DNA from 3 places in the Kiloniella antarctica genome. Region 3 is predicted to be linked to each of the others. Evidence: riboswitches for the same ligand, from Rfam matches in the RefSeq annotation. Region 3 holds a riboswitch; each other region holds the start of a gene.

Region 1 (4,807 bases), on a different contig from region 3:
CAGAAGCAGATAGTACTAAAATCAACATTATCATGGTGCGAAAAGTTCTAAACATTAATTTTACATAAGGTCAGACATTAAATTGGTCAAGATTTTTTTTCATATACCTATGATTTTCTTAAAATAGTAGATTTTTATATAAATTATATTTGAGTTACCTCCTCATTGAATAGTAAAATTACTATATAAATTACATTAGGTTTGTTAATTTTTTAAGAATTTTTCAATGAAATAAAAAGAATATCTGAAACAAGTAAAACATTTGAAGATCTATAGAACAGGAATGTCAGGTTCCTTTTATCAGTAGAATATGAGTAATGCGGTATGTCTTGCGTAATGAGCTTTTCGCAAATGATTTTGATCTTTGATCTAAATTCAGGCCCTAGATTCCCAGCAATAAATGCCAAAGGAATTGCTTTGTAATAATAACTTTCCGAATTAGATTTATGAAAGCATTCGTCTGATTTTTTTAGGAAAATCTTAAATTTAAGTGTAACAATACAAGGTGAGTTCTTATCTCTATCTTCACTTGAATAAGCAAAATTATTTTTTTCTATAGCTTTGCATGACCCATTGTTTATCCAATGCTCCAACCCAAAATCAGGGAGAGCTTTTAATATATTTATTGGTTCCATCAAATTCGTGATTTTGTCTTTGCTAACCGTTCGCCATATGACTTGAAGATAGGAGTTCATAATACACTTAATCTGTTTTCTTACGTTAAGAAATCATTTATTTTTTAGTTTTTACTGGAAAATACAAAGGACAATAAAATTCTGTGTCTTCAAAGAGAAGACCCCACCCAAAAAGGGCGAGATCTTCTCTAAAATGAGGGCTTTCACACCAAAGTTTTAGGTTACTTTGCAACATCCCCGGAATGTTTCCACAAAGCTCCAGAGGTCCACCCAAGAATAACCCAGAATATGGCGCTCACCACAATCGAAGCTGCAACAAATTGCCCTGCAAGTTCAGGCGGAGCATTCCCACCTATTTCTGTGGGTTGTGGAGCCCCGATAACATGGGGCAGGATAATTAAGAGAAGCCCAAGTAAATAGATCGGAGTCTTACTGCCAAAAATCATTACCCACAACCCCACACCGGTTGCAACAGACGTTGCTATCCACCAAGTTTGGCGAAGTGATAGGTCTGCGGCCATACTGCCAGGGACTTCAGGAGGAAGCCCTAGAGAAGGTGCCAAGGTAAAAACAGCAAAACCAGCCAAACCCCAAATTACACCACGCCGACCGGAAAGTTTCTCCCCGGAAAAGGTGAAACAAGCAACAAGAATAGCGGCAAAGCCAACGCCCGTCAGTATATTAGCCAATGAGGTAAAGAACGTACGCTCAAGCCTATTGTTAGGTCCCCATTCTTCCTGACCATCTTCTGAATCTGTATCGGCCAGATATATCTGGCCTTGAGTATCGCTGTGCACATTGGCCTTTTTTACCCCCCCTTGAGTAGCATCTTGTAAAAGAGTGTGGTGATTTTCTCCACTGTTTTCGTACTCTTCTGCATATAGGATAATTGGTGTTGTGGTGAATTCGTGTACAACAGACACAAGTATTCCTGCCACCAATCCGGCAATGATTGCCGTTGACATTATTCTTTTCAACATATCGATCTCGCTAACGGATATTTCTCCGTTTCAAAATTAATGGCAGGGAAATGCGTAAGAATGGCGAGTGTCATGTGCGGCATTGTGTAGACTTGCTGATTGGGCAAAGCCAACTCCATATACCATAAATATGCCAAACATCATTGCAACAGCAGCAGCCATAACAGCATTAGTGCGAGATTGTGAAACAACAGAAGACGCTGAATTTATTGATAAGTTCATAATTTTCTCCATGTACCGTTAACACCCGTCGGTAAGGTAACGTTGATAAGATCGACTGGTAGGTCTCCTGGCTTCCGGATCTTTATGGCAAGCTCCTTCCCAGCCTTGCGGCCAGTGGGTTTAACTTGCAATTCCCCGTATACAGTTGCGGGCGCAGCTACGGTTAAAAGTTCCCTGATGGGTAAACTCCTCCGTATTCCCTATTAACCCCCAGATATTTAACCTTTATGGGGGACCAGATACATATAAATATATATATCCCAAACTACTCATTTTTTGAAGTATTCGTCTACTTTTTTCTTATTATCACTAAGATAATACGCATTATACTCCGCTTATTTTTGTGTTATTGACAGAAAATAGAGTGATTTGAGCATAAATATAAAATATAGCTTGAGGACTGTACATGGTCACAACGGATCGAGGCGTAAGAATAATATCATTGGTGGTCTCTGTTCAAGCTGCCAGTATGCTGTGCGCAGCATTTATCAGACCCATTTCTCTTTGATATAATGGAATTTCTCTGGACCAAATAGAGACACAAAAGAGTGCTGGAACCACTTAAAGAAGACGTGATAAATCGTTACGTAGAGGCAACTTGCGAGGGGTATACCCAAAACCAAATTTCACCTTGATCCAGCTCAACAACAGGCACCTTTAATCCATGCTACTTTACACTAGAAATTCCCGGCAACAGGTAAAAGAAAACCTAATGTTGATATTTACAGATTACACTTATTAAACGAATACAATGAAATATAAAATTTTTGAAGAGTTTAAGAATATGAAAGTGAAAAACAAATACCAAATTATTTTTGTACTCGGATTTGTGGTACTGGTAGGAGGAGTTTTTGCTAATAACATAATTGAAAATATGTCTGATTCGGAAGGAATAAAAGTTCCTGAATTTTCTGTTATAGCCCAAAAAGGAAAAATTGCTTTCAATAACAGTTGTGCACAGTGTCACGGAAGCAATGGATCGGGAACAAGTAATGGCCCTCCGTTAATCCATAATATTTATAATCCAGGTCATCATGGCGATCAATCGTTCATACTGGCATCAAAGAACGGAGTACGACAGCATCACTGGAAATTTGGTAACATGCCGCCTCAGCGGCAAGTCCAGCTGGTAGACGTCCAAAACATCATCCGCTATATTCGTGAAATTCAAGAAGAGAATGGGATACTCTATCAGAAGCATACCATGTAAGAGAATATTCTAAAGGTAGAAACTTGATTGAAAATTTAGTCAAAATTATACAGGTATTAATGCTTTCGGATTAAAATATATTAAGATCTGAAATTTTTGTGCCCATATAATTTCAGACATTCTTATTCCAATCGAGATCGAAAGACTATCTTATGGCTGATGATACGACCAGTGAAGAAGAATTAGAAGTCGAGGCCCGACCTAAAGGTGGATTATCTGGTAAGAAGCTTGTCTTGTTCGTTGCCTTACCCATTCTAATTCTTGCTGCTGCTGCTGCAGGGGCATATTTCACAGGTATGTTTGCACCAAAAGAAGCTGTGGAAGAAGAAATTGTCGAGGAAGTTGTACCTGTAATTGGCCCTGCTGTATTTTATGAAATTCCTGGATTTTTAATAAATTTGATTCCCTCTGGAAATAGAGATCATTTTTTAAAAATCACGATTAGTTTGGAATTAGAACAACAGACGGATATTCCTTTAGTTGAAGTCGTCATGCCAAGAATAGTTGATAATTTTCAAGTGTATTTAAGAGAACTTCGAATTGATGATTTAAGTGGAACAGCTGGTATCCAACGGCTACGTGAAGAGCTGTTGATAAGGGCGAATTCAGCAACTACACCTATTAAAATCAAAGACGTGCTATTCAAAGAAATGTTAGTTCATTAATTATAAGGGATGCACTCGTAACGCTGTTCACAAGGCTACGAGTGCATCCCTTATCTATAATTTACTGAGGCTGCTTTATTCTAACAAAACAGGTTTCACCCAACGTAGTCGGAGCGCGTTCGAGAGTACAAATATACTGGACAATGCCATCGCTCCTGCAGCCAACGCGGGAGAGAGCATTGTTCCATTGATTGGGTAGAAAACTCCTGCAGCTACTGGTATTAAAATGGTGTTATAACCAAATGCCCAAAAGAGATTTTGACGGATATTTCTCATTGTATGTTTACTAATATCAAATGCGTTGACAACACCTCTCAGATCTCCAGACATTAATACAACATCAGCAGACTCAATGGCGATGTCAGTACCTGTGCCAATGGCAATTCCGACATCTGCAGTTGCAAGAGCAGGAGCGTCGTTGATCCCGTCTCCTACAAAAGCGAGTGTAACTAAATCACTTTTCATGTCTTTTAAAGCAGCAACTTTACCTTCAGGTAGTACCTCAGCAATAACATGATCTATCCCGAGTTCTCTAGCGATTGCTTCGGCGGTACCTTTGTTGTCGCCTGTAATCATGGCAACCTTTAGTCCCAGATTATGTAAAGCCTGAATGGCAGAAGGGGTACTTTCTTTGATAGGGTCAGCAACAGCAAATATGGCAGCCGCTTGACCATCGATTGCAGCATAAAGAGGGGTTTTTGCTTTCTTACCCAAAGCTTGTCCGATTGCTTTAAGATCACCCAAATCAATGCCTTCTCGTAGCATAAACCTATCCGCGCCAATAAGGACTGACTTTCCTTCGACAACGGCTTGAACTCCATAGCCTGTGACTGAAGAAAAGTTTTCCACAGATGGCATGGTAAGTTCTTTTTTCTCTGCAGCACGAACGATTGCTTCTGCTATTGGGTGCTCAGATTTTTTTTCCACTGCTGCGATGAGACGTAAGACTTTTTGTTCCGAAAAACCATTTGCGGTTTCAATATCAGTTAATTCTGGTTTACCTTCTGTTAACGTACCTGTTTTGTCGACAGCAACAATGGTCGTTTTTTGAAGTGTTTGCAAAGCATCACCCTTGCGAAATAAAACGCCCATCTC
Region 2 (4,807 bases), 390 kb from region 3:
TGCCCATCCTCTCAACCCAAGCGACAAAAAATAACCCAAGGCCCGCCAAAGTCGATTTTGTACTTGGAGACAGATTTGGAAAGTCCAGTTCAAGCATCATCGGTAAAACTGTTGAATCTATTCTCAAGGCTAAAGACTATCGGGTGCTAAACAATACCCCCTATCCTGGCGGCTTTATAACCCAACACTATGGTGAGCCATCTTTGGGAATAAACTGTCTTCAAATTGAAATCTCCAGACATTTATATATGAACGAAGAAGCTATTGAACGACGCCCGGAGATAGACGATATCCGATCTCTCATGGAGCAGATCGTATTAAAGGTCGGAACCATAGACGTAAATTCTCTCGACTATTAAATCGCGCCCAATAAGGTTAGATATAAAGATCCTTATTAAACGACATGCATGGCAGATTTTGCCCGATCTATTAATGTTCTTTCAAAATATAGTGACCCCCTCAAAGATTAATTACCAAAGCCCTCCCAAAAAACACCCTCTCTGAGTATAGGATAAAATGACGTCGACGGGTCCGTTTAATACTTATATTAAGATTTTATAATTACTAAATATTTCAACACTTAAAGCATCATACCATCGAGAAATTATCTGCAAAAACCTTCCCCACCTTACTTCTATAGCAATCAATAGTTAACCGATTCTCCAAACTCGCTGGCCTTATATTTGCACTGTTAAAGAAGGTACAGAACTTCCCGTCAAAATTTTGACCTCAGCTAAGGAGGAGAGAATGTTACACTCAGAGCACCGTCAAGACTTTCTTATTCGTAAAAATGAAGAACCTATAAAAATTTTGGCATTCAAAGAAGACGAAGCCAAAAATTATATAGGCCGTGTTACCCGGCGGTTCCCAAAGGCACATTGGGAAATTCTCCCAAGAATGTTGCCAATCCAAACAGATTAAGAACTCAAAAAATCCACTGCCAAGCTAACAAGAGTGACTATCATAAAGATGCTTGATCAACAGCAAGATATATACTGGCATATATCTTGCTGAGAAGGAGGGGAGAGGAGAAGTAATATGGTACCCCGTAATTTAGTTTTATTTTTCAGTGCAAGTCTTTTGGCCACCGTTTTAACGGGCCAGCACGCCTTATCCCAAGAGATCAAAGGTAATAGCGACATCTGTGCTGGCATTATAACAAAAACAGAAATGCAGAAAACCATTCCGCTTCACCTTCTCCGCGCGATTTCTTTGGTCGAATCAGGAAAATGGGACAAGAAAAAGGGGGCAAGAGTTGCCTGGCCCTGGACTGTAATGGCAGAGGGGAAAGGCAGATATCTCCACTCAAAAGAAGCTGCAATCAATGAGGTGCGCAAGCTCAAGGCCAAGGGCGTAAGGAACATCGACGTTGGTTGTATGCAAGTTAACCTTCATCATCACGCCAAAGCTTTTTCTAATTTAGAGGCCGCCTTCGACCCACAGACAAACGTTGCCTATGCTGCTCAATTTCTCATTGATTTACGTAAAAAATCTCCATCATGGACTTCTGCTGTTGGACGCTATCATTCATATAACCAAGAATTTAGCACTCCCTACAGGCGCAAAGTTCTTAAAGCTTGGAGGGATGAAAAACATCGTCTTAATAAAGAAATGCGAATTGCGGCCTTAGAAAAAAAGGCGATAAAGCAAGCCGCCATTAAGGCCAGACAGCCCGGCGCCATTTCTGTAACACATATCAAGGTTGAGGCTGATCCCAAGCTTATCAAAAACGTGCCCAAATCGAGCCCACGAAAGAAAAATATTACTAAAAACACCCCCGCGGACAACAACATCACCAAAAATGTATCGACACCGACACCGACACCGACACAAATGATTATTGCGGATACTCCTAAACAATCATTGGATAATCGCTCTATCGCGACACGACTATTTTACACTATCAAGAAACAAGAATCCTAACGTCCGATTTGAAACCAAGTAGAGCAAATATGACATATGCGACACTTTCTTAAACGGATGAGGCTTTCTTCTCTAATTTACCGATCAAACACTCTCCACCAATTGACACTCGCCCCATTCCTCAAGTAACGTTTCCTAAATCGCGAGGTTCCCCCTGTGGGATGAAAAGGGAATTTGGTGACGTCCGAAAGGATTGAGTCCAAAGCTGCCCCCGCAACTGTAAGTGGTTAGACTTTGTCATGTTGCCCACTGATCTCAACAAGGAGATCGGGAAGGATTAGACAAAAGTTGATGATCCATGAGCCAGGAGACCTGCCATCGCATTGTTCAACCATTAACCCGGGCGGGGTGCACCGGAGGAGATAGTACAATGTCGACTCTTACGACTGATATCGGTCATACTGAAACATTTTCACATACAAAACTCAATGACGACCCCAAGTCGATTATCCATCAAATGGTAATGATCGACAGCTGCAAACGTACGCCTGCCGAAGACGCTATCCTGGCTTGGATTTTGAGTCTCCCAAACGAGCTTGATCCAGCATCAGCCGCCAAACGCTTGCTGGATAAATACGAGGATCTCGCAGTAAAATCCAATGAAGGAGCGATCAAAACCCTTGGATTTTTAAAACAAACAGCAGAGTATCCCCAATCCCGCCTGTCGAATTGTCGACGGAAGACCAGATCCCAACGTAGATATCACAACTGAAAAAAAGACGAAGGCAGACACCGCGACCTTTGGCGAACACATACTGTGTCTAATCTAAAGAGTCTTTTTGTCCTCCTTTTTCTCTCTGCCAATAAGCTTGTTTAAAATAAGATTTTACTGATAAATAGAAAAGGTTGGCTTGTGTTTTCATATAAAGGGGCTGACCTTTTCTAATCATGACGTCTTTTTTATTGTCAATCGACACAGCAGGCTTTTTTGACCGATCAATACAAACGCATTCTTGTTCTTGCGACCCCCCTTATCATCTCTAATCTGACGGTCCCTCTATTAGGGGCTGTCGACACTGCCGTGATGGGTCATCTCCCTGATCCGGCTTATATTGGTGGTGTCGCAGTGGGGAGCACAATTTTCAGCTTCTTATTTTGGGGTTTCGGGTTTCTTAAAATGGGTACTGTTGGCTTTACAGCTCAATCCTTTGGTGCCGAAAACAAAGACGAGCAACAGGCCTCGTTACTGCGTCCGCTTGTACTCTCGATTATGCTTGGCTGTCTGCTGATACTTTTCCAAGCCCCCCTATTAAAGCTATGTGTTGATTTGATTGACGGAAGCGAGCAAGTTCGTACTCTATCCCTTGATTACAGCTACATACGGATATGGAGTGCTCCGGTAACCCTCGCAAACTATGCCGTTATTGGGTGGTTGATTGGAAAAGGGGAGCCACGCTTAACTTTCCTGCTTCAAGTTCTAATCAATACTGTAAATATCCTCTTGGATTTACTTTTTGTTATTGAGCTTGGTTGGGGTGTGGAGGGCGTGGCGCTGGCCACTGTTATTGCAGAAGCTGTTGGCCTCATTGCCGGAATTTGGTTCATCCTGAAACGTTCTCATTTTCTCGAACAAAAAATAAAGTGGGGAAATGTACTTGAAGCATCCCATATTCGGTCCCTCTTTACGGTAAACCGCGACATATTTATCCGAACATTATGTCTGATCTTCTCTTTTGCCTACTTCACACGTGTTGGAGCTAATCTTGGTGACAGCACACTTGCTGCAAATGCAATTCTAATGCAATTCATGTATTTTTCTGCTTATGGGCTGGATGGCTTTGCACATGCGGCAGAAATAACGACGGGCTATGCCAAAGGTAAAAAAGACAACACCGAATTTCGAAATGTCGTAAAAGCCAGCAGCTTTATGGCCTTACTTACCTCGGTCGTTTTTTCTCTGATTTTCTATCTTTCAGGATCAATGATTATTGGCCTATTTACCGATATCAACAGTGTAAAAGAAATTGCCCATAACTATCTACCATGGGTCATTTTAATGCCTATGATTAGTGTCACAAGTTTTCAACTTGATGGCATATTCATAGGCACGACACAAACCAAAGAGCTTAGGAATGCAATGATCCAATGCTTGATTATATTCTTAGGTAGCTGTTGGATTTTCGTACCTTTATGGGGAAATCACGGTCTCTGGTTCTCGATGTCAATTTATATGGCGGCCCGTGGACTTACTTTATTGAGGTATTACCCTGCACTTGCTCGATCTATTGGATAATTCACGATCAACTCCCCCCTACTTCTTGAAGAGAGTTTTAATCGGTGTTTTGTGGAAGAGAGACAATGATGGATAGCCCCCCGTCCTGTCGGTTTTCAGCACGGACATAGCCTCCAATCGCCTCGACATTCCGTCGGACAATCCAGAGCCCAATCCCCATATGGTTATTACTACTGGCCGTTTCGTCGAGATCTTGATTGGATTTGCGCGGACGATAAGACACATAACGCTCAAATATCCGCTCCAGCTCGCTTTCCGGGACACCAGGCCCACGGTCCCGCACAGCAAGTTCTGCGGTTTTCTTGCCGTTGATCAATTCGACCGTCACCGTTGTTCCCCGCGGAGAAACTTCCAATGCATTATCAATGATATTTTCCAAGATCGTCTCAAGCATATCTTCGCCAGCCAACACGGAAATTTCATGATCGATAGAACTTTGAAGAATCACTCCTTGCTCAGAGAAACTCACATTGTAGGCCTCTAACATACGAAGTAACAAAGCAGAAAGGCCAATATTTTCACGAGGTGGGTCGAGTAGTTCTGCCGAAGTATGTTCAAGGTGTCGGGCTGTAGAAACTAAATTCTCCAAGCGATCAAGAGCTTCCTCGACAACTTGTAACGCACGTTGTGCTCGTTTATTTTCTGGCTCAA
Region 3 (4,807 bases):
GGATTAGAACAACAGGCAAGGACGTAGCCATCGTCGATTTGCTCCTGAGTGATTCCACCGTTGTGCATCATATGAACGTCACCGGAGATCTTTTTGACCTTACAGGTCCCGCAAACACCGAACTGACAGGCACTTGGAATATGCAGGCCTGTTTTTTTGGCGGCGGTTAAGATGGTGTCGGATTCTTTGACCCGGGTATCTTTTTTTGACTTGCTAAACGTCACAGAAGACTTGGCGTCATCATCAATAATAACGTCATCGTGGTCTGGGCGATCTTCCTCTTCGATAATCGGAGAATCAAAACTTTCCTCGTGGTAATGATCCATGTCGAAGCCAGCAGTATTTAGGATGTCGCGTACGGCTTGCATAAAAGGTGCAGGGCCACAGCAGAAAATTTCACGTTCTTGATAATCGGATGAAATCAGCTCTAACATCAACTGGTTGACTCGACCTGTATAGCCCGTCCAGCTGCCATAAGGATCAGGCTCTTCGCAGACAAATGCGACCTTAATGTCACCAACCCGTGCACTCATACTCTCCAGCTCCTGACGGGCAATGATGTCCGATGGTGTCCGGGCGCAATGGATGAAATGGACATCGGTGTGGTTGCCGTAATCGAAAAGCCAACGCGTCATTGAAAGGGTCGGGGTGATGCCTGCACCGCCAGAAATGAAAAGGTATTTTTCAGCCATATAGTCATGCAAGGTAAAGAGACCCGCAGGACCATGAGCCTTGATTTTATCGCCTTCTTTAAGGTTTGCATGAAGCCAGTTGGAGACGTAACCACCTTTTGTCGCTTTAACGGTAATTGAAATGGAAAGCGGACGAGAAGGGCTTGAGGATAGTGTATAGGTTCTCAACACGGGCTTGCCATCAATCTCCAGCTCAAGAGTAATAAACTGCCCTGGCAGATAACGGAACCAGCTGCTGTCATTCGTTTGAAAGCAGAATGTCTTCACATCGTGAGTATCTTGCAGGATCATCACGCATTCAAGCATCTGTGAGTGACTATCCCATTGTGTTGTTGTGTTAAGTTCTCTGATTGCCTGTTTGACAGCCATTTGTTGAATTCCCAATTCATGCCTTTTCGGCATACTCATGCGGTCGCACTTAAGTGCGACCTTGTTATTAACGGTTTGTGTGTTTGAGTGCAGAAGCTACTACTGGCTGGCGATGGCTTTTAATCTTTCGGGATCAAACAGCTTGCCCAACATGTCGGAGCTGTACCAATTGATGAAATTGATTACACCAAACTCTGCACTCTCTGCGTAAGGACCTGGTTGGTAAGCTTTTGAATTAATGCCCAATTGATTATTTTCTGCCAACTCTCGATCCTGATGATTAGTCGCGTTCCAGACTGCGACCATTTTTTCGATGTCGTAGTCTTCACCTTCGACCGCTTCTTCGTGTACGATCCACTTGGTCGTGACGAGTGTTTCTTGTGGCCCAACAGGCATCACGCGGAAGATTACAGAGTGATCCCCCATAAAATGATTCCAGGTGTTGGGAAGGTGTAGTAGTCGCATGGAACCCATATCAGGGTCTTCCAAGTCACCCATAAGTTTTTGGCAAACCTGGGTGCCATCGATTGTCATTGAGACTGAACCTTCAGCAAGAGGCATACGAACAGCACGATACTCTAGATTGTGAGGGGTGCTTTCGTGAGTAATGCCCTGAGCGTCCCAGTCACGGGTTTTCTTGGCCACGAGTTTTTTAAATTCAGGTGTTGCGCGAGGATCATCGGTATTATCAAACTCGAGAAGCGTGTTAAGTAATTCGGGATGGGAGCCGTTGCAGTGGTAGCACTCACGATTATTTTCTATCACCAATTTCCAGTTGGCTTGCTCGCGAATGGTGACTTCGTGCGCAACCTTTGCCTTTTCCAAGCCGTGAGGTTTCAGAAATGGTTCAACGGCTTTTTTAAAATGATCAAAAGGAGGAGGGCTTTCTGCAAGACTGACAAAAATCATGCCGCCCGCAATGCCAATATGTGCTTTTTTAAGCGGAAAATCGGCTGGCTTAAAACCTTCATCCATGTTGCCGGCAAAAAGAAGATTGCCGTCGAGGTTGTAAGTCCATTGGTGATAGGGGCAGACAAGTTTAGCGGTATGACCTTTTTCTTCGAGACAAACCTTTGAGCCCCTGTGTCGGCAGGTATTATAGATGGCATGAACTTCTTTGTTATCGTCTCTGACAATAACCAGTGGATCATCACCAATGGAAAGAGTAAAAAAATTACCTGGCTTTGGGATGTCGCAAACCAAGCCTACAAAAACCCAGGATTTACCAAAGATGTGCTTCATGTCGAGTTTAAAAAACTCTGGATCGTTATAAAACTCTCTGGGAAGACTATAGTTCTGCTTTTTGTCCCGGAGCTGATCGAACATCTTGTCGTGGGTTGATATACTCATCTCTTGGTCCTATTCACCATTCTTGGCTCCCCTTGTTAGGGGTTATGCTTGCAGCTTACGGTGAGATAAAGAAACGCTACTTGGCGATAGCAGTGCTTAAGCACAGACTATTGCTTTAATATCGTTCCAATCGCCCTCCGCGATTATCGACTTACCTCAGGCTGGTTTCCGGACTCGAGAGGAGGCTTATCACCGCAATTCGCATCCTTCCCAGGGGGAGCCCCAGTGGTTTTTTGCGAATCTAATCCTCTCCTACCGTTGCGGGGGCAGTGTCGGATTTGCGCTATAGATTTGATCGCGCTTACCGACTTCCCAATTATTCACCTCAAATTAATATTTTGATTTTTGGGTGACACCTGGAGGAGTTGTCATTTTATGTTATCGACAGGAGAAGTTTTATTAAAATACACAGTTGATTCGCCTTAAAAAGCGACTGGCAGAACGACGTTTGCGACACTACTGTTTATGGCTGTAATTATTGGTCGTTGCTATGGTAAAAGTGGTCGTGATTTGTTTGATTGATTTGGATTATTTGTATGAATTCTCGACATGTTGGTATCACAGATGAATTGCAGGAGTATCTTTACAATTTTGGAGTTCGAGAAGACCAATTGTTGGAACGCTTGAGAAACGAAACTCTGGCAATGCGTTTTGGACATATGCAGGTCAGTCCAGAACAGGGGCAACTCCTTGCGTTTTTGATCAAGCTTCTTGGGGTTACATCGGTTTTAGAGATTGGTGTTTTTACTGGATACAGTAGTTTATGTATGGCGCGGGCACTCTCGAATGATGGTGTCTTGATGGCTTTAGATAATCAAAAACGTTTTACGGATATTGCCGAAGCTTACTGGTTAGAAGCCGGCGTGCTGGATAAAATTGAATTGCGGCTCTGCGATGCATTGGCCGAAATAGAGCGCTTGCGTCAAAAGGCTGCCCGGTTTGATATGATATTTTTAGATGCCGACAAAGAGCGTTATCCTGATTATTACGAAGCCTGTCTGGGGCTTTTATCGTCGGGCGGGCTTTTAATCGTTGATAACGTGCTTTGGTATGGAAATGTTGCGAAAGCTTCTGTAACAGAGCCTATTACTAAGGCCATTCGTGCCTTAAATAAAATCATCGTAGAAGACGAAAGGGTTGAGATGACAATGCTGCCCTTTTCTGACGGCATGACTTTAGTGCGAAAAAAATAGGAATGATTGCTAGGCGGCTAGATCCTTAAGAGCTTGCACGATTCGCGCAAAAGCTTGCTCTGCCCTGGAGCTAACATGACGCGCACGAAGCCAACCATGCATGAGGCCGGGCTCAATCACAGATCTTGCTGTACTGCCAGTTGATTTGAGTTTGTCGACAAAGTCAGGGCCATCATCAGAAAGTGGATCAAGCTCAGCCGAAGAGATGTAAGCAGGAGGCAGGTTGGAAAAATCATCAGCTTGTGCTGGAAAGATCTTAAAATCCTGTTTGTTTTGCTCGGTTGCAGGGTGACCAAGATAATAATCGATAAAAAGATTAAGATCAGGCGTACTAAAAAGGGGGGCATCTGCTTGTTGAACGCGAGAAGGCAATACTTCGCTTGAGAGCGCAGGGTAAATAAGAAGTTGTCCCTTTATCCAGGGAGCATTAAAGCCAAGTAAGTGGATATCACGGGCGATCATCGTGATTACCGCAGCTAAGGTTCCACCTGCTGAATCCCCACCAATCACCAAGCGATTGATATCTATGTCGAAAATTTTTGGAGCCTCTGTGACGGCTTGGTACACAGCCCAACAATCATCGACTGCTGCAGGATATGGATGTTCTGGGGCTAAGCGATAATCAACGGCGATCACCTGGACATTCGCTTGCTCAGCAAGATCGGCTGTGATGGAATCGTGGCTATCAAGGTCGCCAAGAACCCATCCCCCACCGTGGAAATATATCAAGGTTGGATGAAGGCCTATACGATTTTTTGGGCGATAAACCCGGATCGGAATATCACCATCCGGCCCTTCGATCGCGCCCTCTAGTATTTTTAAATTATCTGGGTGAGAGGACTGGAAGTGTAAACACATCTGGTTGTAACTATGCCTGATATCGTCAAGATCAGTTACGCCCGGCGTCGAGAAGCTTTCTGTTGCGGCAACAAAATCTTGAAGCTCTAAATCCAGCCCATCACTCATTTTTGATTCCTGTTAAAGAATACAGTGCTTGGCGAAATCTGTTGCTTCATTAGCAGACCAGTCGCCTTTTGGTTTTTCTTTCAAACCATCACACCATTCTTTGCTACCAACTTCTGGCGAGCAAGCTGTAAGTGCTGAAATGAAAAGTGCCGCTAGGGCTAGCTTGATATAGGTCATATTTCCCCCTGCCTCGAATGGGCTAAGTAAACATAATTGTACATTAATATTCCGTTATAC

The links. A riboswitch is a leader RNA that binds a small molecule or an ion and turns the genes downstream of it on or off. The one in region 3 is predicted to bind cobalamin.
Region 1: another riboswitch for cobalamin. It lies ahead of ACFSKO_RS18770 (CbtB domain-containing protein); the one in region 3 lies ahead of ACFSKO_RS03100 (aromatic ring-hydroxylating oxygenase subunit alpha).
Region 2: another riboswitch for cobalamin. It lies ahead of ACFSKO_RS01210 (hypothetical protein); the one in region 3 lies ahead of ACFSKO_RS03100 (aromatic ring-hydroxylating oxygenase subunit alpha).

The regions. Positions count from the first base shown of each region.
Region 1 is NZ_JBHUII010000013.1:31,209-36,015, forward strand. Features, by position in the region: gene ACFSKO_RS18760 (hypothetical protein) at 1-55, opposite strand, end outside; gene ACFSKO_RS18765 (CbtA family protein) at 857-1,615, opposite strand; gene ACFSKO_RS18770 (CbtB domain-containing protein) at 1,652-1,837, opposite strand; cobalamin riboswitch at 1,878-2,092, opposite strand; gene ACFSKO_RS18775 (c-type cytochrome) at 2,589-3,047, shown strand; gene ACFSKO_RS18780 (flagellar basal body-associated FliL family protein) at 3,200-3,712, shown strand; gene ACFSKO_RS18785 (heavy metal translocating P-type ATPase) at 3,788-4,807, opposite strand, start outside.
Region 2 is NZ_JBHUII010000001.1:251,872-256,678, forward strand. Features, by position in the region: gene ACFSKO_RS01195 (N-formylglutamate amidohydrolase) at 1-359, shown strand, start outside; gene ACFSKO_RS01200 (hypothetical protein) at 748-921, shown strand; gene ACFSKO_RS01205 (transglycosylase SLT domain-containing protein) at 1,039-1,923, shown strand; cobalamin riboswitch at 2,053-2,257, shown strand; gene ACFSKO_RS01210 (hypothetical protein) at 2,294-2,635, shown strand; gene ACFSKO_RS01215 (MATE family efflux transporter) at 2,852-4,156, shown strand; gene ACFSKO_RS01220 (sensor histidine kinase) at 4,194-4,807, opposite strand, start outside.
Region 3 is NZ_JBHUII010000001.1:644,254-649,060, reverse strand. Features, by position in the region: gene ACFSKO_RS03105 (FAD-binding oxidoreductase) at 1-1,061, opposite strand, end outside; gene ACFSKO_RS03100 (aromatic ring-hydroxylating oxygenase subunit alpha) at 1,161-2,411, opposite strand; cobalamin riboswitch at 2,554-2,786, opposite strand; gene ACFSKO_RS03095 (O-methyltransferase) at 2,948-3,604, shown strand; gene ACFSKO_RS03090 (alpha/beta hydrolase) at 3,614-4,570, opposite strand; gene ACFSKO_RS03085 (DUF3012 domain-containing protein) at 4,583-4,747, opposite strand.